DNA from 2 places in the Kitasatospora sp. YST-16 genome. Region 2 is predicted to be linked to the other one. Evidence: riboswitches for the same ligand, from Rfam matches in the RefSeq annotation. Region 2 holds a riboswitch; the other holds the start of a gene.
What was found. Region 2 has a riboswitch for glycine ahead of gcvT (glycine cleavage system aminomethyltransferase GcvT). Riboswitches for the same ligand answer to the same signal wherever they lie in the genome.

Region 1 (15,016 bases), 3.7 Mb from region 2:
TGGCAGGAGCTGGAGGCCACCCTGGGGCGGCTGCACGGCGAGCGCACCGACACCGGCGAGACGCTGGTGGGCAACGACCCGGGCGACGAGCTGGCGCAGCGCCGCAACCGCGCGGGCTGACCTGCCGGGCCCCGGGCGGGGAACCGGCGGGCGGGTCCCGCTCGTCCTCGTCCGTGTGTCGACGATCTTGAGGTGCGTGGGGCGGCGGACGCGGGCGGCGTGGCGCGCGGTGCGTCCGGTCGGCCGGCGGCGGCAGCGCCGCTGGTTCCAGGCGGTGGTGCTGTGCTCCGCGCTGGGGCTGGCGCCGAGCGCCTGGCTGTACCTGACCCAGTCCGCGAAGGTCGGCACGGTGGCCGACGCGCCCGAGGCGCCCGTCGCGGTGGTGTTCGGCGCCGGGCTGATGGACGGCGCGCCCTCCCCGTACCTGGCGCACCGGCTGGACGCGGCGCTGGAGCTGTACCGGGCGCACAAGGTCCGGGCGATCCTGGTGACCGGCGACAACGGCACCGTCCGGTACGACGAGACGGACGCGATGCGCGGCTACCTGATCGACCGCGGGGTGCCCGGGGTGCGGGTGGTCGGCGACTACGCGGGCTTCGACACCTGGGACTCCTGCGCCCGGGCGCACCGGATCTTCGGCGTCGACCGGGCGGTGCTGGTCAGCCAGACCTTCCACGTCCGGCGGGCGCTGGCGCTGTGCCTGGCGGCCGGGATCGACGCGTACGCGGTCGGGGTCGAGGAGCGGCACGACACCACCTGGGAGTACGGCGGGCTGCGGGAGATCGGCAGCGCGGCGAAGGCGGCGGCGAGCGTGCTGCTGCGACCGGACCCGACGCTGCTCGGACCGCGCGAGGACGGGGTGGCCCGGGCGCTCGCGGACGCGGACGCGAACGGGTAGTCCGCGGGAATGTCAGTGCGGCGCGGGATGATCGAGCGGTGCGGGCCGTGCCGAGCATCATCCACCTCGACATGGACGCCTTCTTCGCGGCGGTGGAGCAGGCGTCCAAGCCGAGCCTGCGCGGGAAGCCCGTCATCGTCGGCGGCCTGGGCGGGCGCGGCGTGGTCTCCACCGCCTCCTACGAGGCCCGCAAGTTCGGCGTGCACTCGGCGATGCCGATGGCGCAGGCCCGCCGGCTCTGCCCGAACGCGGCGTTCCTGACCGGCCGGTTCGACGCGTACCGGGCCAACAGCGAGATCGTGATGGGCCTGCTGCGGGAGCGCTCCCCGCTGGTCGAGCCGCTCAGCCTGGACGAGGCGTTCGTCGACCTGGAGGCGGGGCCGTACGGGGCCGCGCTGGCCAACGCGGCGACGCCCGCGGAGGGCGCGCAGCTGGTGCTCGCGCTGGCCGAGGACTTGCGGGCCGACATCGTGCAGCACACCGGGCTGACCGCGTCGGTCGGCGTCGCCGGGTCCAAGCTGATGGCGAAGATCGCCTCCGAGCGGGCCAAGCCGGACGGGCTGGTGCTGATCGAGCCCGGCTCCGAGCGGTCGGTGCTGGCCCCGATGCCGGTGCGGGCGCTGCCCGGGATCGGCCCCGCGACCGAACAGGCGCTGCGCCGGGCCGGGTTGACCACGGTGGCGGACTTGGCGGAGGCCGGGTTCGCGGAGCTGGTCGGGCTGCTCGGGAAGGCGCACGGCGCGGGCGTGTTCCAGATGGCGATCGGCTGGGACGAGCGGCCGGTGGTGCCGGACCGGGACGCCAAGTCGGTCTCGGTGGAGGACACCTTCGAGGTCGACCTCGCCGACCGGGACCGCATCCTGCGCGAGATCGAGCAGCTCGCCGCGCGGTGCGTGCGCCGCCTGCGGGCGGCCGGGCGCTCCGGGCGGACGGTGGTGCTGAAGGTCCGCCGCTTCGACTTCTCGACGCTGACCCGCTCCGAGACGCTGCGCGGGCCGACGGACGACGAGGAGGTGATCACCGCGACGGCGCGCCGGCTGGCGATGCAGGTCGACGTCACCGGCGGGGTGCGGCTGCTGGGCGTGGGCGTGGCCCAGCTCGCGGACTACACCCAGGAGGACCTGTTCGCCCAACTGGAGCGGGAGGAACGGGAGTCGGGGGCGGCCGCGGTGGTCGAGGAGGCGCTGGCGGAGGCGGTTCCGGCCGAGCCGGCGGCCCGCCGGTGGTGGCCCGGGCAGGACGTCACGCACCGCGAGTTCGGGCCCGGCTGGGTGCAGGGCAGCGGGGTCGGGCGGGTGACGGTGCGGTTCGAGACGCCGTACTCGGGGGTGGGGCGGGTGCGGACGTTCGCGGTGGGGGACGAGGCGCTGGAGGCCTCGGGAGCGCTCCCGCTCAGGCTGCCGCCCGGGTAGCGGCGAGGGCGCGGGGCGGGAGGAGAAAGCGGGAGGGGCGGGGAAAGGGGACGGACCCCCGCGCCGATGCCCTTGGCGCGGGGGTCCGTCCGCTGCTCGCGCGTGTCCAGGACGCGAGGGGACGCCTGGTCAGGCGTCGGTCTTGGCGAGGGCCGGGGCGGCCTGCTCGGCGGGGACGGGGGCGGCCTTGACGGCGCGGATGGCGAAGGGGACGGCGGCGGCGATCAGGCACATCACGCCGGCCACCCAGAAGGCGTTCTGGTAGGCGTTCTCGGTGGGGAGCTGCACCGGCAGCGGGATGGGGAGCTTGAGGGTGTCGCCGGTGAGGATCGCGCTCATCACGGCGGTGCCGATCGCGCCGCCGACGGTGCGCAGGACGGCGTTCATGCCGTTGGCGATGCCCGACTGCTCGGCGGGGACGGCGCCGTTGATGTAGGCGGGCATCGCGGCGTAGGCGAGGCCGACGCCGAGGCCGAAGACCGCGGAGGAGAAGTAGAGGTCGAACTCGGCGCCGTGGCGCAGCGCCAGGTAGGCCATCGAGACGGCGCCGAGGAAGCCGCCGAGGACCAGCGGGAGGCGGGGGCCGCGGCGGGCGATCAGCAGGGCGCCGAGCGGGGCGGCGACCATCGAGCCGATCGCGGAGGGCAGCAGCATGATGCCGGCGTGCAGGACGGTGGCGGTGAAGCCGTAGTGGGCGAGCTTCTCCGGGGTCTGCGCGAAGTTGCTGATCACCATGAACGAGCCGTACATGCCGAAGCCGATCAGCAGGCCGGAGAGGTTGGTGAAGGCGACGGCGGGGCGGGCCATCATCGACAGGTCGACCAGCGGGTGGGAGACCTTGGACTCGACCAGGATCCAGAGCAGGGCGACCACGGCGGCGACGGCGAACAGGCCGAGGGTGCGGGTGGACGTCCAGCCCCAGTGGTTGCCCTGGCTGACGGCGATCAGCAGGGCGGAGAGCCAGCCGGCCAGGGTGAGCGCGCCGAGCGGGTCGGCGCCGCCCTCCTTGTCGGTGACCGGGTCGGCGGGCACCCGCAGGACCACCAGCAGGACCGCGATCAGGCCGAAGACCAGGCCCATCCAGAAGATCGACTTGTAGCTCCAGTGCTCCAGCAGCAGGCCGGTGGCGACCAGGCCGAGGCCGGAGCCGACGCCCATCGAGGCGGAGATCGCGGCGACGCCGCCGGTGACCTTGTGCCGGGGCAGCTCGTCGCGGACGATGCTGATCGCCAGCGGCAGCACGCCGCCGCCCGCGCCCTGCAGCACCCGGGCCACCACCAGCCAGGTGAAGGAGTGGGTGGCCACCGCGAGGCCGGAGCCGAGCACCAGGCCGGCCAGCGAGACCAGCAGCATGGGCTTGCGTCCGCGCAGGTCGCCGAAGCGGCCCAGCAGCGGGGTGAGGACCGCGGCGGAGAGCAGGTTGGCGGTCATCAGCCAGGTGACGCTGGAGCCCGAGACGTTCAGCTCGCGGGCCAGGCCCGGCAGGATCGGGACGACCGCGGTCTGCACCACGCTGAACGCCAGCATGGCGAGGATCAGGGCGGGCAGGACCCGGGCGCTGGTGGGCTTGGCGGCCGTGGGGGTGGGCTGTGGTGCCTCACTCACGGGGACTCCTCCGACGGTTGCTTCAGACAGGCGATAGTGCAGGATCTGAAATAACTTTGTCGGGAGATGCTTCACTCTGTCAAATATCGATTGGTGAAGCTTTGGCAAAGCGACGGCCCCGGCCCGCCGAAGCGGTCCGGGGCCGGGCAGTTGGCGAACCGTCAGGAGCGCAGCGGCTCCGGCCGGGCGTGCTCCGAGCTGCCGTTCGCGGCCGACGCCTGGGGCCTGCCCGCCGTCGGCGACTGCGGCTGCGCGTTCCACGGCTGGCGCTGCTGCGGCGCCTCGCCGTCCCCGCCGGCGGCCGCGTCGTGCACCTCCACCTGCTCACGGCGCAGCTCCTCGCGGACCACCTCCTCCTCGGTGTACCGCTCGACCACCAGCCGCACCCGTTCGATCGGCGCCAGGTACTTGCGCACCACCGGGCGCTCCTCGCGCAGCGTGACCTCCTCGACCGCCTCGGCGATCTCCTGCTCGCTCAGCGCCGCCCGCTCCGCGTCCGACACCGGGATCCGCTCCACCCGCACCCGCTCGCGCACCACCGGCACCCGGCGCTCCACCTGCTCGGTGGTCACGTACTTGCGCAGCCGGGTGGTGCCCACCACGTGCCACTCGGTGCTGACGTCGATGCGCTCCTCGCGGCAGGTGATCTCCACCGGCGCGGTCGGCTCCACCGGGGCCGGCTGCGACTGGGACTGCGACTGCGACTGGGAGTGCGGTTGGGGCTGGGCCTGCTGTGCCTGCTGGGGCTTGGCCGTGGTGAAGGCGGCAGCGGCGGCGGTCGGGGCCGGGGTCGGGGAGGGGGAGGAGGCGACGGTGCCGAAGTCGCGGTCCGGAGCGGCTGCGGCGGGCGCCGACGCGGGCTCCTGGCGCGGGTGCTCCTTCGCGGCCTCCGCCGCCCCCGCCGTCCCGGCCGCCGCTGCCGCTGCCGCGGGCTTCGCCGCCGGGCCCGAACCGGCGTCGGCGCCGGTGTCCAGCCCGTAGTAGCGGTACAGCTGCAGCTCCTGGGCCGGCGAGAGGTGCTGGCCCACGCCGAAGTCCGGCGACTCCTTGATCAGCGACTTGTCGTACGGGACGCGCAGCTCCTCGCCCGAGAACTCGCTGGTGGTCAGCGGGACGAAGGCGTCCCGGCCGAAGATCCCGGTGCGGACGGCCGCCCACTCCGGTTCGCCGGTGGCGTCGTCCAGGTACACCTCGTCGACCGTGCCGATCTTGTCACCGTTCCGGTCGACCGCCTTGTGTCCGATCAGGTCGCGCGGATCGATATCGGTCTGCACGCTGTCCTCCAGTCCTGCTGCTCCTGGGAAGGTCCGTCCGGAGGCGGCCGGAGGAGCGTGCCGGGCCGCCACTCCACACCAAACGGCACGTAACGGACGGCGGCACTCCGGACACCGCCGTCCGGGGCAGATCACAGGGCCGCACCGGTGATCCGGGAGGCCCGCGCTGGTAACCTCGGAGGCGACCGCCGAGCCCGCTCGGGAGAGTCCCGAACCGGCCCGAACAGGCCGGACGCGGGACGCCGAAGGAGCAACCCCTCCCCGGAATCTCTCAGGCATCCGTACCGAACGGGACAGGTCACTCTGGAAAGCAGGGCAGGACCGTCGGCACCGGAGCCGACCGGCCCCCGCCCTCGCCGACGGTGCAAGCCGGACGGGCCCCGGCCCGGTCGTGCGAAGCTCTCAGGTACCGATGACAGAGGGGGAGGCTGACGGGTTCGTACGCCCAGGCGCCCCCACGGCCGCCGACCGCGTGCGTACCACCGCCGGTCCGCGACCAGGAGGCCCGACCCCCATGAACGCCCAGCCGACGCTCAGCGACCTTGAGCAGGCCAGCCCCTTCGAGCACCGCCACATCGGTCCCGACAGCGACGCCCAGCAGAAGATGCTGGCCCAGGTCGGCTACGCCTCCCTGGACGAGCTGTCCGACGCCGCCGTCCCCGACGCCATCCGCAGCCTCACCGCGCTCGGCCTGCCCGCCGGCCGCAGCGAGGCCCAGGTGCTCGCCGAGCTGCGCGAACTGGCCGGCCGCAACCAGGTCCTCACCTCGATGATCGGCCTCGGCTACTACGGGACCTTCACCCCGCCGGTCATCCTGCGCAACGTGCTGGAGAACCCGGCCTGGTACACCGCCTACACCCCGTACCAGCCGGAGATCTCGCAGGGCCGCCTGGAGGCGCTGCTCAACTTCCAGACCATGGTCGCGGACCTGACCGGCCTGGACACCTCCGGCTCCTCGCTGCTCGACGAGGGCACCGCCGCCGCCGAGGCGATGGCGCTGGCCCGGCGGGTCACCAAGAACAAGCCCGGCGTCTTCCTGGTCGACGCGGACACCCTGCCGCAGACCCTCGCCGTGATCCAGACCCGCGCCGAACCGACCGGCGTCGAGGTCGTCACCGCCGACCTGAGCGACGGCATCCCGGCCGGGATCGCCGAGCGCGGCGTGTTCGGCGTGCTGCTCCAGTACCCGGGCGCGTCCGGCGCGGTGCGGGACCTGAAGGCCGTCATCGAGCAGGCGCACGGGCTCGGCGCGGTCGTCGCGGTCGCCGCCGACCTGCTCGCGCTCACCCTGCTGCGCTCGCCCGGCGAACTCGGCGCCGACATCGCCTGCGGCACCTCGCAGCGCTTCGGCGTCCCGATGGGCTTCGGCGGCCCGCACGCCGGCTACCTCGCGGTGCGCGCCGAGCACGCCCGCAACCTGCCCGGCCGCCTGGTCGGCGTCTCCGTCGACGCCGACGGCAACCGCGCCTACCGGCTCGCCCTGCAGACCCGAGAGCAGCACATCCGCCGCGAGAAGGCCACCTCCAACATCTGCACCGCGCAGGTGCTGCTCGCCGTGATGGCCTCCATGTACGCCGTCTACCACGGCCCCGACGGCCTCGCCGACATCGCCCGCCGCACCCACCGCTACGCCGCCGCGCTCGCCGCGGGCCTGCGCGCGGGCGGCGTCGAACTCGCCCACGGGGCGTTCTTCGACACCGTGACGGCGGTCGTCCCCGGCCGGGCCGACGAGGTCGTCGCCGCGGCGCTGGCCGGCGGCGTCAACGTGCACAAGGTCGACGGCGACCGGGTGTCCGTGTCGTGCGACGAGACCACCACCCGCGAGCACCTGGCGGCCGTGTTCGCCGCGTTCGGGGTGTCGGCCGAGGTCGCCGAGGACGCGGACGCGCTGCCGGCCGGGCTGCTGCGCGAGGACGAGTACCTCACCCACCCGGTCTTCCACAGCCACCGCTCCGAGACCGCCATGCTGCGCTACCTGCGCCGGCTCTCCGACCGGGACTACGCGCTCGACCGCGGCATGATCCCGCTGGGCTCCTGCACCATGAAGCTCAACGCGACCACCGAGATGGAGCCGATCACCTGGCCCGAGTTCGGGCAGCTGCACCCGTTCGCGCCGGTGGAGCAGGCCGAGGGCTACCTGACGCTGATCCGCGGGCTGGAGCAGCAGCTGGTCGAGGTCACCGGCTACGACGCCGTGTCGATCCAGCCGAACGCCGGGTCGCAGGGCGAGCTGGCCGGCCTGCTGGCCGTCCGGGCGTACCACCGGGCCAACGGGGACACCCAGCGCGAGGTCTGCCTGATCCCCTCGTCGGCGCACGGCACCAACGCGGCCTCGGCGGCGATGGCCGGCATGCGGGTCGTCGTGGTGAAGACCCTCGCCGACGGCGACGTGGACGTCGAGGACCTGAAGGCGAAGATCGAGCAGCACCGCGAGCAGCTCGCCGTGCTGATGGTCACCTACCCGTCCACCCACGGCGTGTTCGAGACCGAGATCACCCGGATCTGCGAGCTCGTCCACGAGGCCGGCGGCCAGGTGTACGTCGACGGCGCCAACCTCAACGCGCTGGTCGGCCTCGCCAAGCCCGGCAAGTTCGGCGCGGACGTCTCGCACCTGAACCTGCACAAGACCTTCTGCATCCCGCACGGCGGCGGCGGCCCCGGCGTCGGCCCGGTCGCGGTGCGCTCGCACCTCGCGCCGTACCTGCCCAACCACCCGCTGCAGGCCGAGGCCGGCCCCGCGACCGGCGTCGGGCCGATCTCGGCCGCGCCCTGGGGCTCGGCGGCGATCCTGCCGATCTCCTGGTCGTACGTCCGGCTGATGGGCGGCGAGGGCCTCAAGCGCGCCACCCAGGTGGCCGTGCTGAACGCCAACTACATCGCCAAGCGGCTCGCCCCGCACTACCCCGTGCTCTACACCGGCCCCGGCGGGCTGGTCGCGCACGAGTGCATCATCGACCTGCGGCCGCTCAGCAAGGAGACCGGCGTCAGCGTCGACGACATCGCCAAGCGGCTCATCGACTACGGCTTCCACGCGCCGACCATGTCGTTCCCGGTCGCCGGGACGCTGATGATCGAGCCGACCGAGTCCGAGGACCTGCACGAGATCGACCGCTTCTGCGAGGCGATGATCGCCATCCGCGGCGAGATCGAGAAGGTCGGCGCGGGCGAGTGGGCGGCGGACGACAACCCGCTGCGCAACGCCCCGCACACCGCGTCGATGCTGGCCGGGGAGTGGGCGCACCCGTACACCCGCGAGGAGGCGGTCTTCCCGGCGGGCGTCAACCCGGCGGACAAGTACTGGCCGGCGGTGCGACGCATCGACGGCGCGTACGGGGACCGGAACCTGGTGTGCTCGTGCCCGCCGATGGACGAGTACGACGCGTAGCTGACGGCGGAAGCCGCCCGGCGGGGGGAGTTCCCTCGGTCGGGCGGCTTCTGCGTGTGCCCTTCTGCTGCGCGCAGTTCCCCGCGCCCCTGGCGGGGCGGGGAGGGGCGCCTCCGGCGGGGGAGAGGGGGAGACGCCTCCGGCGGGGAGGGGAGGGGAAAGGCGGAAGCCGCCCGGCGGGGGAGTTCCCTCGGCCGGGCGGCTTCTGCGTGTGCCCTTCCGCTGCGCGCAGTTCCCCGCGCCCCTGGCGGGGCGGGGAGGGGCGCCTCCGGCGGGGGAGAGGAGGAGGCGCCTCCGGCGGGGAGGGGGAGAGGGGCGGGGAAACGGCGAAGCCGCCCGGTGGGGGCGGCTTCTGCGGGGTGGGGTGGGGCGGGTCAGGAGTAGACGGGGCCGGTGAACTTCTCGCCGGGGCCGGAGCCGGGGGCGTCGGGGACGAGGGAGGCTTCGCGGAAGGCGAGCTGGAGGGAGCGGAGGCCGTCGCGGAGGGGGGCGGCGTGGAAGTTGGAGATCTCGGGGGCTCCGGCGGTGACCAGGCCGGCCAGGGCGGTGATGAGCTTGCGGGCCTCGTCGAGGTCCTTGTCGGCCTCTCCGCCCTCGGCGAGGCCGCACTTGACGGCGGCGGCGCTCATCAGGTGGACGGCGACGGTGGTGATCACCTCGACGGCGGGGACCTCGGCGATGTCGCGGGTCAGGTCGTCGAAGCCGAGGGCCTGGTCGGACTCGGACTCGTGCGCGTGGTCGGGCTGGCTGGTCAAGGTGTCACTCCGGGGGTGCTGGTGCGAAAGCGCAGTACGGAAGGAGCGTACAAGGCGGGTGGGAGGGGGCTGGAATACCGGTCGGGCCCGGAACGCTGGTATGATTCGAGACTGACCGGCCAGGCGACTCTTCGGGGTGCCCGGCCAGCAAGTGGAGGCTCCACTCCAGGAGGCCCGAGAGGGCAGCCGCGACAGTCTCCCACCTGATCGGCCGAAGGGCCGACGGGTCCGGTCCGTGGCGAGCGCCGCAAGGATTGTTCGCTGCCAGTGGTGTCCGCCAGGACATCCCGGAACGTGTGGAGCCCCGCCTGTACCGTGCGGGGCTTTTTTCGTGCGTTCGGTGCTCCTGCCAGGCGGCAGGGCGGCAGCGGAGCATGAATGAAGCCCCGCCCAGTGGTCGAGAACCACTACGTGCGACCGCCGCCCGACGGCCGCATCGGAAAAGGTGCAACCGAGGAGGCCCCATCAGCACCGAGCCCCGCATCAACGACCGGATTCGCGTCCCCGAGGTGCGACTCGTCGGTCCCAGCGGCGAGCAGGTCGGCATCGTCCCGCTCGCGAAGGCGCTGGAGCTTGCCCAGGAGTACGACCTGGACCTGGTCGAGGTCGCCGCCACGGCGCGCCCGCCGGTGTGCAAGCTCATGGACTACGGCAAGTTCAAGTACGAGTCGGCCATGAAGGCCCGTGAGGCGCGCAAGAACCAGGCGCACACGGTCATCAAGGAGATGAAGCTCCGGCCGAAGATCGACCCGCACGACTACGACACCAAGAAGGGTCACGTCGTCCGGTTCCTCAAGCAGGGCGACAAGGTCAAGATCACGATCATGTTCCGCGGTCGTGAGCAGTCCCGCCCCGAGCTGGGCTTCCGACTGCTGCAGCGGCTCGCGGACGACGTCCAGGACCTGGGCTTCGTGGAGTCCGCTCCGAAGCAGGACGGCCGAAACATGATCATGGTTCTCGGCCCGCACAAGAAGAAGACCGAGGCCATGGCCGAGGCCCGCGCCGCCGCTGACGCCCGCAAGGCGGAGCGGCTGGGTCGCGGACCGGCCGCGGACCAGGCGGACGACGTCGAGGACGAGGTGGCGGAGGTCGAGGAGACCGAGGCCGCCGACACCGCGGACGACGCTGCCGAGGCCGCCGAGGTCGAGCAGCCCGCCGAGGCTGCCCAGGACGCCTGAGCCTTCGGGCTCGGGTGGCCGGGGAGCCGAGGCACCCGGTTCCGGGGCGTCCCGCCCTGGAGACGAGATCCATCCAGTTCCGGCCCGCGCCGCACGGTGCGGGCCGGAACGGACCGACGAGGAGATACGGCGACATGCCGAAGCAGAAGACGCACAGCGGCGCCAGCAAGCGCTTCAAGATCACTGGCTCCGGGAAGGTGCTGCGCGAGCGTGCCGGCCGTCGCCACCTGCTCGAGCACAAGCCCTCGACGCTGACCCGCAAGCTGGCCGGCAACGCCGAGATGGCCCCGGGCGACGCGAAGAAGATCAAGAAGCTTCTCGGCAAGTGATCGCCCGCCCGCGGCAGCGCCGCGGGCACCCGCTGATCCTTACCGACCGAATCGAATAACGGACCGCCGGCACGATCCGAGGTCCGGAACCAAGGAGTAATGAAGTGGCACGCGTCAAGCGGGCAGTGAACGCCCACAAGAAGCGCCGGGTCATCCTCGAGCGGGCCTCCGGCTACCGCGGTCAGCGTTCGCGCCTGTACCGCAAGGCCAAGGAGCAGGTCACCCACTCGCTCGTCTACAACTTCAACGACCGCAAGAAGCGCAAGGGCGACTTCCGCCAGCTCTGGATCCAGCGCATCAACGCCGCTGCCCGTGCCAACGGCATCACCTACAACCGCTTCGTCCAGGGCCTCAAGGCCGCGGGCGTCGAGATCGACCGCAAGATGCTGGCCGACCTCGCGGTGAACGACACCGTGGCGTTCCACGCCCTGGTCGAGGTCGCCCAGAAGGCGCTCCCGGCGGACGTCAACGCCCCCAAGGTCGCCGCCTGATCCAGGCGCTCGCCCTGAAAGCGTTCCCCGGACCCGCAGGCCGCCCGGCCTGCGGGTCCGTTGCGTACCGCGCCCCCGCCCGCCCGTGACGAAGATCGTGAGCATGAGCACCGAGACCCCCCTGCTGACCTCCCTGCGCTCCCCGCGCGTCGTCGCCGCCCGCCGCCTCGCCAAGCGCAGCCAGCGCGGCAAGGAGCGGCGCTTCCTGGCCGAGGGCCCGCAGGCGGTGCGGGAGGCGGTGGCGTTCGGGCGGCTGCCGGACGGCGAGCACGCCGTGGTGGAGGTGTACGTGACGGCGGAGGCCGCCGGGCGGCACGCCGAGATCGTGGCCGCCGCGCGGGAGGCCGGGCTGCCGGTGCTGACCGCCACCGAGGAGGTGGTCGCGGACATCTGCGACACCGTCACCCCGCAGGGCATCGTCGCGCTGTGCCGGTTCATCGACACCCCGTTCGAGCAGGTGCTGGCGGCCCGGCCCCGGCTGGTCGCGGTGCTCGCGCACGTGCGCGACCCCGGGAACGCGGGCACCGTGCTGCGGACCGCGGACGCGGCCGGGGCGGACGCGGTGGTGCTGACCGACGCCTCGGTGGACCCGTACAACCCGAAGGCGGTGCGGGCGTCCGTCGGGAGCCTGTTCCACCTGCCGGTGGCGACCGGGGTGCCGGTCGAGGAGGCGGTGGCGCGGCTGCGGGCGGCCGGGGTGCGGGTGCTGGCCGCGGACGGCGCGGGGGAGCGCGACCTCGACCAGGAGCTGGACGAGGGCACCCTGGAGGGCCCGTGCGCCTGGGTGTTCGGCAACGAGGCGTGGGGCCTGCCGAAGGAGACCCGCGCGCTGGCGGACGAGGTGGTGCGGGTGCCCATTCACGGGCACGCGGAGAGCCTGAACCTCGCCACGGCGGCCGCCGTGTGCCTGTACGCCTCCGCGCGCGCCCAGCGCTCCCACAGCGGGTGTCGCGCCGAGGGCCCGGCGCGCTAGGGTCGGTTCCTGGGCCTGCGAGGGGGCGGGCGGGGAGGACACCCATGGGCGGCGTCAACTGGGCACCGGTCGAACCTGACGACCTGCCGGACGGGCTGGTGGTCGCGGACGGGCAGGGCCGGGTGGTGGTCTTCAACCGGGCCGCGGAACGGATCACCGGCCGCTCCGCGCGGCACGCGATCGGCGTCGAGCTGGAACGGGCGCTGCCGCTGGAGGACCTGGACGGCCGCCGCTGGTGGCGGCTCACCGACCCGTACGGCGGGCTCGCGGTGCGCACCGGGCAGCCCGAGCGGAACCTGCTGCTGGACGGGCGCGAGGTGCTGGTGTGCGCCAGGTACGTGCGCGAGGTGCCGCGCGGGCCGGTGCGGCAGGTGGTGGTGACGCTGCGCGGCACCGAGGCGCGGCGGCGCACCGAGCGCTCGCACGCCGAGCTGATCGCCACCGTCGCGCACGAGCTGCGCTCCCCGCTGACCAGCGTCAAGGGCTTCACGGCGACGCTGCTGGCCAAGTGGGAGCGGTTCAACGACGGCCAGAAGCGGGTGATGCTGGAGACCGTCGACGCGGACGCCGACCGGGTGGTGCGGCTGATCGCCGAACTGCTGGACATCTCCCGGATCGACGCCGGCCGGCTGGAGATCCGCAAGCAGCGGATCGACCTGGCCGCGGCCGTGCACCGGCACGTGGCCGGGAAGGTGGCCGCCGGGATCCCCGCCGAGCGCTTCGACATCCGGGTGGCCGGGCCGCCCGCCGAGCAGTGGGGCGACCCGGACAAGCTCGACCAGGTGCTGGCCAACCTGCTGGAGAACGCGGTCCGGCACGGCGAGGGCACCGTGACCATCGAGGTCGGGGCGGCGCGGGAGCTGGTGGAGACGCCCGGGACGCCGCCGCGGGCGGTGGAGGGCACCGCGGTGACCGTCAGCGACCAGGGCGCGGGCATCCCGGAGGAGGCGATGCCGCGGGTGTTCACCCGGTTCTGGCGCGGCTCCAGGCGCGGCGGCACCGGCCTGGGCCTGTACATCGTGAAGGGCATCGTGGAGGCGCACGGCGGGGTGGTCCGGATCAGCCGGGCCGACGGCGGCGGCGCCCGGTTCCGGTTCGTGCTGCCCGCGGGCGTCCCCGACTTCATGCTCTGAGCCGCCCGGCGGCGCGGTCCGTCGCGGTGGGGGGTCGCGGCCTGCGACTACACTCGACCCTTGGCGTTCTTGGACGCCCGGCGACGCAGCAGACCTGATCACGAGCAGGAGCACGGGAAAGATAGAGATGTCGGCACCCAATAAGTCGTACGACCCGGTCGAGGTCGAGGCCCTCAAGCCCGAAGTGGTCGAGCAGGCCCGGGACGAGGCGATCGCCGCCTTCGCCGCCGCCGCCGACCTCGACGAGCTCAAGCAGGCGAAGGTCGCGCACACCGGCGACCGCTCCCCGCTGTCGCTCGCCAACCGCGAGATCGGCGCCCTGCCCCCGCAGGCCAAGGCCGCCGCGGGCAAGCTGATCGGCCAGGCCCGCGGCGCCGTCAACCAGGCCCTGGCCAAGCGCCAGGTCGAGCTGGAGGCGGAGCGCGACGCCCGGGTGCTGGTCGAGGAGGCGGTGGACGTCACCCTGCCGTACGGCCGCGTGCCGCGCGGCGCCCGGCACCCGCTGACCACGCTCGCCGAGCGGATCGAGGACACCTTCGTCGCCATGGGCTACCAGGTGGCGTCCGGCCCCGAGGTCGAGGCGGAGTGGCTGAACTTCGACGCCCTCAACCTGCACGCCGACCACCCGGCCCGCTCGATGCAGGACACCTTCTTCGTCGAGGCGCCCGACGGCACCGCCGACTCCGGCATGGTGCTGCGCACCCAGACCTCCCCGGTGCAGATCCGCGCGATGCTGGCCGGCGAGCCGCCGCTGTACGCGGTCAGCCCCGGCCGGGTCTACCGCACCGACGAGCTGGACGCCACGCACACCCCGGTGTTCCGCCAGGTCGAGGCGATCGCGGTGGACGAGGGCCTGACCTTCGGCCACCTCAAGGGCACCATCGAGGTGCTGGTGGAGAAGCTGATCGGCGGCGGCCTCGAACTGCGCTGGCGCCCCTCGTACTTCCCGTTCACCGAGCCCAGCGCCGAGATCGACCTGCAGTGCTTCGTGTGCCGCGGCGCCTCGGTGGGCAACCCCGACCGCCCGTGCCGTACCTGCTCCTCCGAGGGCTGGATCGAGCTGGGCGGCTGCGGCGTGGTCAACCCGCGGGTGCTGGTCGCCGCGGGCATCGACCCGAACCGCTACAGCGGATTCGCGTTCGGCCTGGGCCTGGAGCGGATCCTGATGAACCGTCACAACGTCGCCGACATGCGCGACATGGTCGAGGGTGACGTCCGCTTCACCCTCCCGTTCGGGATGGAGATCTGATGCGCGTCCCGCTTTCCTGGCTGCGCGAGTACGTCGACCTGCCGGCGGGCGAGACCGGCCGCGACGTCGCGGCCCGGCTGGTCCGCGCGGGGCTCGAGGTGGAGACCGTCGAGCAGCTCGGGGCCGACATCAAGGGCCCGCTGGTGGTCGGCGAGGTGCTCTCCATCGACGAGCTGACCGGCTTCAAGAAGCCGATCCGGCACTGCTTCGTCAACGTCGGCGGCGCCAACGGCACCGGCGAGCCGCAGGAGATCGTCTGCGGCGCCACCAACTTCCAGGTCGGCGACAAGGTCGTGGTGATCCTGCCCGGCGGCGTGCTGCCCGGGCCGTTCCC
Region 2 (15,016 bases):
GGCGCCCTGCCGGTCGAAGAACGGCCGGGCGTTGGCCCACATCCACATCGCCACCGGGTCGTACTCGTCCGCCATCATCACGGTGGACACCCCGGGCCCGTCGGGCGCCTGCGCGGCGGCCCGCTGCACCAGCGCCCGGGCCGCCTCCACGGAGGGCGGCGAGGCGTCGTACAGGTCCAGCCCGATCGCCAGGTAGCCCTCGCCCAGCACCGGCTGCACCCAGGCCCGGCGCAGCGAGCGCAGCGGCCGCACCTCGCCCGCCTGCTGCTCCAGCACGGAGAAGAACGGCGAGCCCTGCACCGGGGGTTCGGAGATCCGCAGCGGGCCGGCCGGCAGCCGGTCCAGGCCGAGCGCGATCCGCCGCAGGTCGGCCCAGGGCACGCCGACGCCGCCGCCGGGGCGGTGCGGGTCGAGCCACAGGCCCCAGCGCGAGCGGTACAGCGAGGCGGCGATCTCCGGCCCGGAGACCACCTCGTGGGCGCGCGTCCAGCCGCTGGCGGCGAGCTGCCCGGGGGAGGTCGCGCAGGGCGCGTAGCCGTGCCCGCCGACGTCCATGTTCCCGTACTGGGCGTCCGGGCTGCCGGGGCTGCCGTGCCACAGCAGCATCCAGACCTGCCCGCCGGCCAGGGCGCGCAGCAGCCCCTCGTACGCCTCCCAGCGTTCCGGTGCGACTGCTGCGAGGGCGCGCTCGACCGCCCCCGGGTCGCCGACCGCTCCCGTCACGTCGCCGCCCTACTCTCTGTCGTCCGTTCCGCCGTGCTCCGGTGTACCGGGCAACCCTATGGGGCGGACCCGGCGGCCGTCATGCCGCCGGCCCCGCGCGCCGGACCGGATCCGCCGTCACGGCCGCACGTAGAAGGGCTGCACCCGCCCCAGCATCCACTCCACCACCGGGTCGGCCACCAGGTCGAGCAGCACCAGGTGGACGCCCCAGCTGGGCGGCGCGGTTCCGAGCGCCCGGCCCAGCGCGGTGTTCACCTCGGCCGGGTCGGCGGGGGCCGCCGGGTCCAGCTGCACGCCGACGTACAGCAGGGTCGGCTCGCCCTCCACCCGGGCCAGCGCCCGACGGGCCGTCAGGACGCCCGGCAGCGCGACGAGTTCGCCGGTCGCGGCGGCCAGGAAGGCGTACGGCTCCTGGTGCGCCTCGGGCTCCTTGAGCGCCACCCGGGCGCCCTCGGCCACCCCCTGCGCCTCCCACTGCTCGCCGCGCGGCCCGCGCCGCAGCTCGCCGACGCCCTCCGGCGGCACCGGGATGCCCACCGGCGCCTCCGGGTTGACCGCGATGCCGATGCCCAGCGGCAGCCCGCGGGCGAACTCCCACATCGGGGCGATGGCGAACGGGATGCCCGGGCAGTGCTGCAGGTACTGCTCCTGCGAGGAGTACACCGGGACGTACGGCGCGCCGGCCAGCTCCAGCGTCGGCAGGTCCAGCGAGTCGGCGTCCGGCGCGGTGCCGGACGGCAGCGGGATCCACACCTGGCTGCGGGCCAGCACCTCGATCACCCGGGGCGTCGCCCCGGGGTCGCCGAGCGCGGCCGTCAGCACCTGCTCCAGCTCGTTGGCCGGCCAGGCCCCGCCCTCCAGCGCCCCGTCCAGCGGGAACCCCATCTCGCCCCTCCACATCCGCGGTTGCGATCAGGTTAGCGGCGCGCGGGCGCCCCCCGTGCGCGGGTGTGACCGGGCCCCTCTCCCACCGGGGGCCCCCGGCATGCCATGATGGGCCCGCCCAAACTTCATACCGGCCGCTCGAACCCGCGCGGGAGAGCCGGAACGGCCTGATCAGGCCGCGACCGGCGCCGAAGGAGCAAGTCCTCCCCGGAATCTCTCAGGCACCCCTACCGCCCGGGCTAGGCAGATCTGGAAAGTGGACACGGCCGCGCCGTGCGCCCACCCACGGTGCAAGCCGCCATCCTTGTCAGGAGGCGGCGAAGCTCTCAGGTTCGACGACAGATGGGGGAGATTCGCCCCAGCCTGCCCGTTTCCAGATCCCGGGAGTCCTGTCGTGTCCCTCCGCCTGACCGCGCTCGACGCGCTGCACCGCTCGCTCGGCGCCACCATGACCGACTTCGCGGGCTGGGACATGCCGCTGCGCTACGGCAGCGAGCGCGAGGAGCACCTCGCGGTCCGCACCCGGGCCGGCCTCTTCGACCTCTCGCACATGGGCGAGATCACCGTCTCCGGCCCGCAGGCCGGCGAGCTGCTCGACCACGCGCTGGTCGGCTTCATCTCGGCGCTCGGCGTGCTGCGCGCCCGCTACACCATGATCTGCCGCGAGGACGGCGGCATCCTGGACGACCTGATCGTCTACCGCACCGCCGAGGACGAGTACCTGGTGGTCGCCAACGCCTCCAACGCCCAGGTGGTGCTGGACGCGCTGACCGAGCGCGCAGCCGGCTTCGACGCCGTCGTCCGCGACGACCGGGACGCCTACGCGCTGCTCGCCGTCCAGGGCCCGGAGGCGGGCGGCATCCTGGCCAAGCTGACCGACGCCGACCTGCCCGGCCTCAAGTACTACGCCCTGCTGCCCGCCACCGTGGCCGGCCGCCAGGTCTGGCTGGCCCGCACCGGCTACACCGGCGAGGACGGCTTCGAGGTGTTCTGCGCCCCCGCCGACGCCGAGCACCTGTGGACCGCGCTGACCGAGGCCGGCACCGCCGAGGGCCTGGTCCCGTGCGGCCTGTCCTGCCGCGACACGCTGCGCCTGGAGGCCGGCATGCCGCTGTACGGGCACGAGCTGTCCACCGAGCTGACCCCGTTCGACGCGGGCCTCGGCCGGGTGGTGCGCTTCGACAAGACCACCAACGACGGCGCCTTCGTCGGCCGCAAGGCCCTGGAGGAGGCCGCGGCGCAGGCCGAGGCCAAGGCGCCGCGCAAGCTGGTCGGCCTGGTCTCCGAGGGCAAGCGCGTCCCGCGCGCCGAGTACTCCGTGGTGGACGCCGAGGGCGCCGTGATCGGCCGGATCACCTCCGGCTCGCCGTCCCCGACCCTGGGCAAGCCGATCGCCATCGCGTACGTGGACGCCGCGCACGCCGAGCCGGGCACCGCCGTCGCGGTGGACGTGCGCGGCAAGGCCGAGCCGGTCGAGGTCGTCGCGCTGCCGTTCTACAAGCGCGCCCGCTGACCCCCGCGCCCCCTTCGGAACAGTCCTTTTCCGGTTCGTCCGCCCAGCGGACGGCCGCGCCCTCCCCTCCCGCGATCCTGGAGAATGACGTCATGAGCAACCCCACGCACCTGCAGTACACCAAGGAGCACGAGTGGCTGACCGCCGCCGTGGACGGGGTGTCGGCGGTCGGCATCACCGCGCACGCGGCCGACGCCCTCGGCGACATCGTCTACGTCCAGCTCCCTGCGGTGGGTGACACCGTCACCGCGGGTGAGACCTGTGGCGAGCTTGAGTCCACCAAGTCGGTCAGCGACCTCTACTCCCCCGCCACCGGCGAGGTCACCGAGGTCAACCAGGCCGTCATCGACGAGCCGGCCCTGGTCAACTCGGAGCCCTTCGAGGGCGGTTGGCTGTTCAAGGTCCGGGTCGAGGCGACCGACGAGCTGCTCGACGCCGACGGCTACACCGCCTTCACCGGCGCCTGACCGGGAGACCCCCTCATGACGGTCCTGAACCAGTCCCTCCACGCGCTCGACCCGGAGATCGCCGCCGCGGTCGACGCCGAGCTGCACCGCCAGCAGACCACCCTGGAAATGATCGCCTCCGAGAACTTCGCCCCGGTGGCGGTCATGGAGGCCCAGGGCTCGGTGCTCACCAACAAGTACGCCGAGGGCTACCCCGGCCGCCGGTACTACGGCGGCTGCGAGCACGTCGACGTGGTCGAGCAGATCGCCATCGACCGGATCAAGGAGCTGTTCGGCGCCGAGCACGCCAACGTGCAGCCGCACTCCGGCGCGCAGGCGAACGCCGCGGCGATGTTCGCGCTGATCCAGCCGGGCGACACCATCCTGGGCCTGAACCTGGCCCACGGCGGTCACCTGACCCACGGCATGAAGATCAACTTCTCCGGCAAGCTCTACAACGTGGCCGCGTACCACGTGGACGAGAAGACCGGCCAGGTCGACATGGCCGAGGTCGAGCGCCTCGCCAAGGAGCACCAGCCCAAGCTGATCATCGCCGGCTGGTCCGCCTACCCGCGCCAGCTGGACTTCGCCGAGTTCCGCCGGGTCGCGGACGAGGTCGGCGCCCTGCTGATGGTCGACATGGCGCACTTCGCCGGCCTGGTCGCCGCCGGGCTGCACCCCTCCCCGGTGCCGTACGCGGACGTGGTCACCACCACCACCCACAAGACCCTGGGCGGCCCGCGCGGCGGCGTCATCCTCTCCAAGGCCGAGTGGGCCAAGAAGATCAACTCCGCGGTCTTCCCCGGCCAGCAGGGCGGCCCGCTGGAGCACGTGATCGCCGCCAAGGCCGTCGCGTTCAAGGTCGCGGCCTCCGAGGAGTTCAAGGAGCGCCAGCAGCGCACCCTGGAAGGCGCGAAGATCCTCGCCGAGCGCCTGCTCCAGGACGACGTCACCGCCTCCGGCGTCTCCGTGCTGTCCGGCGGCACCGACGTGCACCTGGTCCTGGTCGACCTGCGCAACAGCGAGCTCAACGGCCAGGACGCCGAGGACCGCCTGCACGAGGTCGGCATCACGGTCAACCGCAACGCCGTCCCGAACGACCCGCGCCCGCCGATGGTCACCTCCGGCCTGCGCATCGGCACCCCGGCGCTGGCCACCCGCGGCTTCGGCGCCGAGGACTTCCGCGAGGTCGCCGACGTCATCGCCGAGGCCCTCAAGCCGGGCTTCGACGCGGCCAAGGCCGAGGCCCTCAAGGCCCGGGTGAGCGCGCTCGCCGCCAAGCACCCGCTCTACCCGGAGCTGTAAGACCGACCGGCGAACGGAGGGCGGGAGAAGGAGCGGGTCGAGGGCCGAGTCCGGGCGGTGCCGACGAGGGAGCCGTGGCGGAGCCACGGCGACCGAGGAGAAGCCGTCCGGGCGACAGCCATCGGCCCGCGACGCCGCCCTCCGTTCGCCGGTCGGTCCCACCCCGCTCGTCCGGCCGCCGACCGGCGGTCCACCGAGCTTTCCCGGGGCACCGCGCACACTGGAAGACGTGCGCGCGGTGCCCCGTTCCATGCCGCGCCCCGTCCACGAGACGGGACCCAGCACCACCACCACGAGACCGGACAAGGACGTCACCCCGTGGCCATCAGCGTCTTCGACCTCTTCTCCATCGGCATCGGCCCCTCCTCCTCGCACACCGTGGGCCCGATGCGCGCGGCCCGGATGTTCGCCCGCCGCCTCAACTCCGAGGGCCTGCTGGAGCGGGTCGCCACCGTCCGCGCCGAGCTGTACGGCTCGCTCGGCGCCACCGGGCACGGCCACGGCACCCCCAAGGCCGTCCTGCTCGGCCTGGAGAACCACTCCCCCCGCACGGTCGACGTCGACCGCGCCGACCTCGACGTCGAGCGGATCCGCACCGAGAAGCGGCTCAGCCTGCTCGGCCGCCACGAGATCCCGTTCGACCCGGACCACGACCTGGTCCTGCACCGCCGCAAGGCCCTCCCCTACCACGCCAACGGCATGGCCCTTTGGGCCTACGACGCCTCCGGCGAGACGCTGCTGGAGAAGACCTACTACTCGGTCGGCGGCGGCTTCGTGGTCGACGAGGACGCCATCGGCGAGGCCCGGGTCAAGCCCGACGACACCGCCCTGCGCCACCCCTTCCGCACCGGCGAGGAACTGCTGCGCCTGACCCGGGAGACCGGCCTGTCCATCTCCGGCCTGATGCTGGAGAACGAGAAGGCCTGGCGCACCGAGGCCGAGATCCGGGCCGGGCTGCTGGAGATCTGGGCCGTCATGAAGGAGTGCGTCGCGGCCGGCATGTCCCGCGAGGGCATCCTCCCCGGCGGGCTCAAGGTCCGCCGCCGCGCCGCGAGCGCGGCCCGCGCGCTGCGCGCCGAGGGCATCGGGCCGGGCAACGCGATGGAGTGGGTCACCCTCTACGCGATGGCCGTCAACGAGGAGAACGCCTCCGGCCGCCGGGTCGTCACCGCCCCCACCAACGGCGCCGCCGGCATCATCCCGGCCGTCCTGCACTACTACCTGAACTTCATCCCGGGCGCCGACGAGGACGGGATCGTCCGCTTCCTGCTCGCGGCGGGCGCGATCGGCATGCTCTTCAAGGAGAACGCCTCCATCTCCGGCGCCGAGGTCGGCTGCCAGGGCGAGGTCGGCTCCGCCTGCTCGATGGCCGCCGGCGGCCTCGCCGAGGTCCTCGGCGGCAGCCCGGAGCAGGTCGAGAACGCCGCCGAGATCGGCATCGAGCACAACCTCGGCCTCACCTGCGACCCGGTCGGCGGCCTGGTCCAGATCCCCTGCATCGAACGCAACGGCATGGCCTCCGTGAAGGCCGTCACCGCCGCCCGGATGGCCCTGCGCGGCGACGGCCGGCACCACGTCTCGCTCGACAAGGCGATCAAGACCATGAAGGAGACCGGCGCCGACATGAAGATCAAGTACAAGGAGACCTCGCGCGGCGGCCTCGCCGTGAACGTCATCGAGTGCTGAGCCGCTGATCGCCCCCGGAAACGGTACGGGGCCCCTGTCCGCGGTTGTTCGCGGTCCGGGGCCCCTGTGCGTCCTCCGGCGGCCAAGGGGGTGCGTGCCGGCGGAGGGAGGGTGTCGGGTTGTTCTGCCCGACTTGCATGACTATCGCACGCTATGAACCGGCGAACAAAATCGAAACCAAGGCGTGTGGCTGAGTTCACCTTCACATGCCAGGCGGCGGGCCGGGCGGGGGTTCAGCGGGTGGCAGCGGCGACGGCGGCGGCCCGTTCGCGGATCTTCATCTCGAACCAGACGCCCTTGCCGCGCGGCAGCAGGTCGGCGCCCCAGCGGTCGGCGAGCGACTCCACCAGGCGCAGGCCGTTGCCGTTCTGGTAGCCGACCTCGGGGGCGACGATCAGGCAGGGCAGGGCGCGCGAGGAGTCCCGGACCTCGACCCGGAGCCAGCCGGGGCGACGGGTCACCTTCAGTCCGATCATCCGACCGCCGGTGTGCCGGATGGCGTTGGCCACCAGTTCACCCGTGAGCAACTCCCCCGCCTCCAGCAGCTGGTGGAGTTTCCACGTCCGTAACACCGAGAGCACCAGCCGCCGGGCCACCCCGGCCGACTCCGGGCGGGAGGGCAGCCGGACTTCCTCCGCGGCGTCGGGATCGCTGAGCACGCCGAAGAAGAGGTGCTCCATCTCCTCCGGCGTCAGCCGCTCCAGGTCGGCCAGCACCACGCCGGCGCCGATCCCTGACGGATCGTCACCACGGGTGCCGGCCGGTGGAAGTGATGACCGGTCTGCTTCGCCCCATGCCGCCATGCGCCCCATCATTGCGGAACGCGAGCAGGTGCGTACGGACAATGAGCAAACGATCACTATTCATTTGGCATATGCCGTCAGCAACCGAACGGGCGCCCGAGCGTCACCACTGGGCCCAGGGGGTGTTCCAGCCGCTCAGGCCGTTGGACGGGTCGACCGTCTTGCCCTTGGAGTTGACCACCTTGAACACGTCCCCGACCAGGCTGGAGTCGTACAGCTTGCCCGCCGGGGCGCTCGCGCTGCCGGACTTGGTGTCGGTCACGCCGATGCAGCCGTGGCTGCCGTTGGAGTGCCCGATCACGCCCGCGCTCCACGAGTTGCCGTGCACGTAGGTGCCGGAGTCCGTCAACCTCATGGCGTGCGGAACCACCAGGTCGTACTCGTCGCCGGAGCCCTCCTTGGTGACGCCGGCCGAGGTCATCCGGGTGGTGCCCTCCTTGGCCTCCACCACCATGACGCCGTTCCAGGTGTCGTAGCCGGGCTTGCCGGCGGTGAACTCGACGGTGTCGACCTGCTGGCCGTCCCGGACGACCGCCATCTTGTGGGTGTTGACGTCGACGGTGGAGATCTGCGAGCGGCCGATGGTGAACGGCTCGTCCTTGTCCACGTCGCCGTAGACGCCGGGCGAGGTCTCCACGTTCTTCAGCTTGTAGTGGATGGTGACCTTGGTGCCGGGCTTCCAGTAGTTCTCCGGCCGGAAGTCGACCCGCTTGTCGCCGAACCAGTGGCCCTTGACCGTCGTGCCGTCGGAGGCCTCGAAGGTGATGCCGCCCAGCACCGCGTCCTTGTTCTTGACCGCCCGCTTGAAGGTCACCGAGACGATCATGCCGACGCCGTACTCCCCGTTGTCGGCGATGTTGTCGCTGGTGCCGGCCTCCTTGTCGGGGGTGAGGGTGGTGAAGCCGGAGCGCGCGTTGGCGACCGCGCCCTTGGCGTCCTCGGCGAGCGCGTCCACGGTGTAGGCGGTGGCCACCTGGAGGGCGCCGGTGGGGGCCCAGCTGCCGTCGGCGCCGATCTGGCCGGGCACCTCGACGCCGTCCGGGCCGGTGACCTTGACCGAGGTGAGCTTGCCGTTGCCGGCCGTCACCTTGACCTCGCCGGTCGGCTTCACCCCGGTGGTGCCGTCGGCGGGGGCGATGGCGATGGTCGCGGTCGACGCGGCCGGCTTGGTGTCACCGGCCGTCGCGCCGGAGCTGGCCGAGGCGCCCTTCGCGTCGTCCGACTTGGTCGCGCCGGAGCTGCAGCCGGCCGTGGCCATCAGCACCAGGGCGCCCGCGAGCGCCCCCACCACGTATCCCCCGCGCATCGCCTTCACGTTCCGTTCTCCCCACGCACCCGCCTGTCGGCTGACAGGGCTTTCGTTTGATATGACGGGCCGGGACGGTCAAACGTTGCGGGGGAAGTGTCCCGGTACGGTCACGAACGGACCACGGCCCGGCGGTCGGGTGACCACCGGGCCGTCACGGCGCGCGCACCGGTGCCTACCACTTGCTCCACGGGATGGTCCAACCGCTCCAGCCGTTGTCGCCGGAGACGGTCTGGCCCTTGGAGTTCTTGATCCGCACCACGTCCCCGACGATCGAGGAGTTGAAGAACTTGCCCGCCGCCGAGCTGTCGCTGCCGCCCTTGGCATCGGCCACGCCGATGCAGCCGTGGCTGGCGTTGGACTTGCCGAAGGCGCTGCTCCAGTAGTTGCCGTGCACGTAGGTGCCGCTGGTGGTCAGGCGCATCGCGTGCGGCACGTCCGGGACGTCGTACTCGTCGCCCTTGACGTTGGAGACGGTCGCCGAGTTCATCCGGGTGACCTTCTCCTTGGAGGAGATCACCATGGTGCCGTTCCAGGAGGCGTTCTGGTCGTTGCCCGCGGTGATCGGGACGGTCTCGGTCTTGCCGCTGCCCCGGTCCACCGTCATGGTGTGGGCCGCCGCGTCCACCGTGGAGACCTGGTAGCGGCCGATGGTGAACGGCTCGTCCTTGTCGATGTCGCCGTACACGCCGGGCGCCACCTCGACGTTCTTCAAGCGGTACTTGACCGTCACCTTGGTGCCCGGCGTCCAGAAGTTCTCCGGCCGGAAGTCCAGCCGGCTGTCGCCGAACCAGTGGCCCTTGGCCACCGTGCCGTCGGAGCCGGTGACGGTGACGCCGCCCAGCACCGCGTCCTTGTTCTTGATCGCCTTGCCGAACCGGACCGAGACGATCATGCCGACGCCGTAGTTGCCGTTGTCGGCGATGTTGTCGTTGGTCGAGGCGGTCTTCGCCGGGGTCAGCGTGGTGAAGCTGGTGGTCGAGGCGGCCACCAGGCCCGCCGGGTCGACCGCCTGCGCGGCGACGGTGTAGGTGGTGCCGACGGTCAGCTGGCCGGCCGGCTTCCAGCTCAGGCCGTCGGCGGAGATGCTGCCGTCCACCGCCTTGCCGTTCTTGTCGGTCACCTCGACCGTGGTGAGCTTGCCGCCGGCCACCGCGACCTGCAGGCCGTCCTTGGGCTGCACGTCGGTGGCCCCGTCGGCCGGGGTGACGGTCAGCTGGGCGGCCGAGACCTTCGGCGCGGCGTCGGTCGAGGACGAACTCCCGGCGCTCGCCGACCCCTTGGCGTCGGTCGAACCGGTGGCGCCGCCACCGTCGTTGCAGGCCGCGGTGCCCAGCAGCAGCGCACCACCGACCAGCAGGGCCGCCGCCGACCGCCCGGCCCGGCGCCCCTGCCCCGCCACCGCCCAGGACTTGCCAACCGTCTCCACCGCGCTGCTCCCCTCCCGGTACCACCGGCGAATACCCGTGCTGCGCCCGGGATCCGTCGCCCCGGGCCGATCGCGGCCCGGGCGCTTGGTCGCCTCGGCCCCGGTCGCGCGCGGTCAGGATAACGGGCGAATCTGAGTGAATCTTCGGCGGGAGCCGAGTGCCGGTTCAGTGAACTCGGACCGGCCGGCATCCGGAGGGCGGCGTCGCGGGCCGATGGCTGTCGCCCGGACGGCTTCTCCTCAGTCGCCGTGGCTCCGCCACGGCTCCCTCGTCGGCACCGCCCGGACTCGGCCCTCACCCCGCTCCTTCACCCACCCTCCGGATGCCGGTCGGTCCGCAGCGCACTCCCCGCCGTCCACTGCGACCAGCGCAGGTTCCAGTCGGAGAGGCCGTTGTCGGGGGCGACCCGCTCGCCGCGGGAGCCGCGGACCTCCACCACGTCCCCGGTGATGGTGTGCCGGTAGAGCCAGCCGGCCGGGGAGTCGGCGGAGCCGCCCTTGGTGTCGGGCAGGCCGATGCAGCCGTGGCTGGTGTTGGCGGCGCCGAACACCGCGGGGTCGCTCCAGTAGTTGCCGTGCACGAAGGTGCCGGAGGCGGTCAGCCGGAGCGCGTGCGGGACGTCCTTGATGTCGTACTCGTCGCCGAGGCCGACGGTCTGCGAGTTCATCCGGGTCACCTCGTGGCGCTCGGAGACCACCATGGTGCCCAGGTAGGTGCCGTGCTCGGGGCTGCCGGCGCTGACCGGCAGCACCCGCAGCACCTCGCCGTCCCGGCGGACGGTCATGGTGTGCGCGTCCAGGTCGACGACGGCCACCAGCGCGCGGCCGACGGTGAAGTGCACGTCCTTGTCCTGGGTGCCGAGGTAGCCGGGCGTGCCCTCGACGTCCTTGAGCCGCAGCAGCAGGGTGACCTTCGTCCCGGCCGGCCAGTACTCCTCGGGGCGGAAGTCCAGCCGCTGGTCGCCGAACCAGTGCGCGGCGATCTCCAGCGGCGGGTCGGCGACCACCACGACGGCCTTCTCGACCGCGGCCCGGTCGGCGATCGGGTGCGAGAAGCGCAGCGAGACCGGTATGCCGACGCCGACGGTGGAGCCGTCCTCGGGGGTGAAGAAGCCGGCGAAGGTGTGCGCGGGGGCGGCGGTGGCGAAGGCGGCGTGCTGGGCGGCGCGCAGGCCGGCGGCGTCCTCGGCGACCGCGTCCAGGGTGTAGGCGGTGGCGGTGGCCAGCCGGCGGTCGGGCGTCCAGCGGGCGCCGTCGGCGCTGAGCGTGCCGGGGACGGCGGTGCCGCGGTCGTCGGCGAGCCGGACGGCCAGCAGTCGGCCCTCGGCGACCGCGACCTCCACCGGGCCGTCGGCCGGGACGTCCTGCGCGCCGTCGCCGGGCCGCACCGAGAGCCGGGCCCGGGAGACCGGCGGGGCGGCCGCCGCGTCGCCCGGCGGCCGGTCGGCCCCGCCGCCCCCGCCCCCGCCCCCGCCCCCGCCGGAGCAGCCCGCCAGCAGCACCAGGCCGGCCACCGCCGCCGTCCGCCGCACCCAGAGCCGTACCGCGGCGCGCATGCCGTCCTCCCGCGTTCCTCCGCCACCACCCGTCGTCCGGCACAACGAGCGGTTCCGCCGGTCGGACACGACCGAATGGTTTCCGCACCCGGCTCCGCTGGGCACATGATCGATCACGGTGCGTCACGCCGCCCGACCTGGGGTGACGAGGGCCGTCGAACAGGGAACAACCGGAAGAACGGGGACGGGCCCCCGGATTGCTGGGAGGGTCGCCATGACGGCGTGGCAGGAGCTGGGTGCGGGCGCGGGCCGTCAGGAGCGGCCGGCGGCCCGGTGGAACGGCTCGGCGCCCCGGCCCGACGCCGATCCGCCGTGGCCGGGCAGCTGGCAGCCGCTGGGCGCCCGGTTCCGCACCGACCCGGAGGGCGGCCGGGGCACCAACTTCGCGCTCTGGGCGCCGAACGCCGAGGCCGTCGACCTGTGCCTGTTCGACGAGCGCGGCCGGGAGAGCCGGCACCGGCTGGCCGAGCAGACGTACCAGACCTGGCACGGCTACCTGCCCGGCGTGCTGCCCGGCACCCGCTACGGCTTCCGGGTCCACGGCCGGTGGGACCCGTGGACCGGCGCCCGGCACAATCCCGCCAAGCTGCTGCTCGACCCGTACGCCCGGGCCATCGACGGCGCCTACACCGCGCACGACGCGACCTGCGCGGCCGTCCGCAACTGGCCCGAGCGGGACGTGGCGGACACCGTCCGGGACGACCGGGACTCCGCGCCGTACGTGCCCAAGGCCGTGGTGGTGGACGACGCCGACGACTGGTACGACGACCAGCGGCCGAAGACCCCGTGGGCCGAGACGGTGCTGTACGAGCTGCACGTGCGCGGCTTCACCATGCGCCACCCGGAGGTGCCGCCGGAGCTGCGCGGCACCTACGCGGGGCTGGCGCACCCGGCGGCGGTCGGGCACCTGGTGCGGCTGGGGGTGACGGCGGTGGAGCTGCTGCCGGTGCACCACCACGTCAGCGAGGACCACCTGCAGGCCCGCGGGCTGGTCAACTACTGGGGCTACAACACGCTCGGCTACTTCGCCCCGCACGCGGGCTACGCGGCCACCGGCAGCCGGGGCCAGCAGGTCGGCGAGTTCAAGCGGATGGTGCGGGCGCTGCACGCGGCGGGCATCGAGGTGATCCTCGACGTGGTCTACAACCACACCGCCGAGCAGGGCGTGATGGGCCCGATGCTGTCCTTCCGCGGCATCGACAACGCGGGCTACTACCGGCCGGACCGCTCGCGCCGCGGCTACGCCGACTACACCGGCTGCGGCAACACGCTGGACACCCGGCGCCCGCAGGTGATCCGGCTGATCACCGACTCGCTGCGGTACTGGGTCGCCGAGATGGGCGTGGACGGCTTCCGGTTCGACCTGGCGGCCGCGCTGGCCCGCGGCGGGGACGGCGTGGAGATGGAGCACCCGTTCCTGGCCGCGGTCTCGCAGGACCCGCTGCTCAGCCGGGTCAAGCTGATCGCCGAGCCGTGGGACGTCGGCCCGGGCGGCTACCAGGTGGGCGGCTTCCCGCCGCTGTGGGGCGAGTGGAACGACCACTACCGGGACACCGTCCGGGACTTCTGGCGCGGCGCCCGGCCGGACGTCCGCGAGCTGGCGACCAGGCTGTCCGGCTCCTCCGACCTGTACCAGCGCGGCGGGCGCCGCCCGTACGCCTCGGTCAACTTCGTCACCGCGCACGACGGCTTCACGCTGCGCGACCTGGTCAGCTACGACCGCAAGCACAACGGGGCCAACGGCGAGGACGACCGGGACGGCACCGACGACAACCGGTCCTGGAACCACGGCGCGGAGGGCGAGAGCGACGACCCGGCGGTCCGCGCGCTGCGGCTGCGCCAGCTGCGCAACCTGCTGACCACGCTGCTGCTCTCCAGCGGGGTGCCGATGCTGACCGCGGGCGACGAGATGGGGCGCACCCAGGGCGGCAACAACAACGCGTACTGCCAGGACAACGAGACGAGCTGGCTGGACTGGTCGCTGCTGGACGACCCCGGCTGGCGCTCGCTGGCCGAGCTGACCGCCAAGCTGGTGCACCTGCGCCGGGCGCACCCGGTGCTGCGGCAGCGGGCGTTCTTCTCCGGCCGTCCGGCCGGGCCGGACGGGCAGCGGGACCTGGCCTGGCTGACCCCGGCGGGCCGGGAGATGACCGACGCGGACTGGTTCTCGCCGGGGCAGGCGCTGGCGGTGCGGCTGTCCGGCAGCGCGATGTCCGAGCGCGACCAGCGGGGGCGGGAGCTGCGCGACGCGAGCTTCCTGCTGCTGCTGAACGCCGCCCCCGAGCCGCGGCGCTTCACCCTGCCCGCCCCGCACGTCCCGCTGCTGGACACCGCGCTGGCCGGGGACCCGGAGCCGGCCGAGGTGACGCAGGTGCTGCTGACGGGCCGTTCGGCGGTGCTGCTGACGGCCCGCTGAACGCGTCGGGGCCCGGGGCCGCGCGGCCCGGGCCCCGGCGGCCGGTCTCAGGACATCGGGTGGTTGACCTCGACGTTCTCCAGCACGCCCAGCGCGTCCGGGACCAGGACCGCGGCCGAGTAGTACGCCGAGACCAGGTAGTTGACCACGGCCTTCTCGTCGATGCCCATGAAGCGGGCGTTCAGGCCGGGTTCGACCTCGTCGGGGAGGCCGACCTGGGTGAGGCCGACCACGCCCTGGTTCTCCTCGCCGGTGCGCACGGCGATGATCGAGGTGGCGCCGGAGCGGACCGGGATCTTGCCGCAGGGCAGCAGCGGCACGCCGCGCCAGGCCGGGACGCGGTGGCCGCCGAACTCCGCGGTGGAGAAGTAGACGCCGCGCCGGTTGGCCTCCCGGCCGAACGCGGCGATCGCCTTGGGGTGGGCGAACAGGTAGTCGGTGTCGCGGCGCATCGCCAGCAGCTCGTCCAGGTCGTCCGGGGTGGGCGCGCCGGAGCGGGTGTGGATCCGCTGGTCGAAGGCGCAGTTGGCGAGCAGGCCGAACTCCGGGTTGTTGACGATCTCGTGCTCCTGGCGCTCGCGCAGCGCCTCGATGGTGAGCCGGAGCTGGTGCTCGGTCTGGTCCATCGGCTTGCTGTAGAGGTCGGCGACCCGGCTGTGGACCCGCAGCACCGTCTGGGCGACGCTCAACTCGTACTCGCGGGGCGCGAGTTCGTAGTCGACGAAGGCGGTGGGCAGGTCGTACTCGCCCTCGTGGCCGGCCGACATGCCGATCTCGGCCTCGCCGTGCTGGTTCTGCGCGGCGGCGTGCCCGGCCAGGTGGGCGGCGATCTGCGCCCGCAGGGCCGGGGAGCGGTCCAGCACCTCCTGGAAGGCGGGCCGGGGCAGCGACATCGCGGTGCCCGCGGTGGCGGCCTTGACCCCGTAGGGCCAGCGGCCGTCGGGGACG

Region 1: linked by a shared signal. The riboswitch ahead of gcvP (aminomethyl-transferring glycine dehydrogenase) and the one ahead of gcvT (glycine cleavage system aminomethyltransferase GcvT) in region 2 are both predicted to bind glycine.

The regions. Positions count from the first base shown of each region.
Region 1 covers NZ_CP113837.1:1,033,881-1,048,896, reverse strand. The annotation lists gene OU787_RS04845 (MerR family transcriptional regulator) at 1-120, shown strand, start outside; gene OU787_RS04840 (SanA/YdcF family protein) at 197-898, shown strand; gene OU787_RS04835 (DNA polymerase IV) at 937-2,310, shown strand; gene OU787_RS04830 (MFS transporter) at 2,440-3,915, opposite strand; gene OU787_RS04825 (PRC and DUF2382 domain-containing protein) at 4,077-5,189, opposite strand; glycine riboswitch at 5,379-5,486, shown strand; gene gcvP (aminomethyl-transferring glycine dehydrogenase) at 5,704-8,574, shown strand; gene OU787_RS04815 (DUF1844 domain-containing protein) at 8,949-9,329, opposite strand; gene infC (translation initiation factor IF-3) at 9,794-10,507, shown strand; gene rpmI (50S ribosomal protein L35) at 10,642-10,836, shown strand; gene rplT (50S ribosomal protein L20) at 10,941-11,327, shown strand; gene OU787_RS04795 (TrmH family RNA methyltransferase) at 11,431-12,300, shown strand; gene OU787_RS04790 (sensor histidine kinase) at 12,345-13,433, shown strand; gene pheS (phenylalanine--tRNA ligase subunit alpha) at 13,561-14,682, shown strand; gene pheT (phenylalanine--tRNA ligase subunit beta) at 14,682-15,016, shown strand, end outside.
Region 2 covers NZ_CP113837.1:4,762,275-4,777,290, reverse strand. The annotation lists gene OU787_RS21890 (enhanced serine sensitivity protein SseB C-terminal domain-containing protein) at 1-723, opposite strand, end outside; gene OU787_RS21885 (enhanced serine sensitivity protein SseB) at 841-1,608, opposite strand; glycine riboswitch at 1,748-1,851, shown strand; gene gcvT (glycine cleavage system aminomethyltransferase GcvT) at 2,003-3,121, shown strand; gene gcvH (glycine cleavage system protein GcvH) at 3,214-3,588, shown strand; gene glyA (serine hydroxymethyltransferase) at 3,604-4,872, shown strand; gene OU787_RS21865 (L-serine ammonia-lyase) at 5,191-6,558, shown strand; gene OU787_RS21860 (ATP-binding protein) at 6,792-7,277, opposite strand; gene OU787_RS21855 (L,D-transpeptidase) at 7,465-8,667, opposite strand; gene OU787_RS21850 (L,D-transpeptidase) at 8,843-10,096, opposite strand; gene OU787_RS21845 (L,D-transpeptidase) at 10,405-11,652, opposite strand; gene glgX (glycogen debranching protein GlgX) at 11,867-14,068, shown strand; gene OU787_RS21835 (family 2B encapsulin nanocompartment shell protein) at 14,116-15,016, opposite strand, start outside.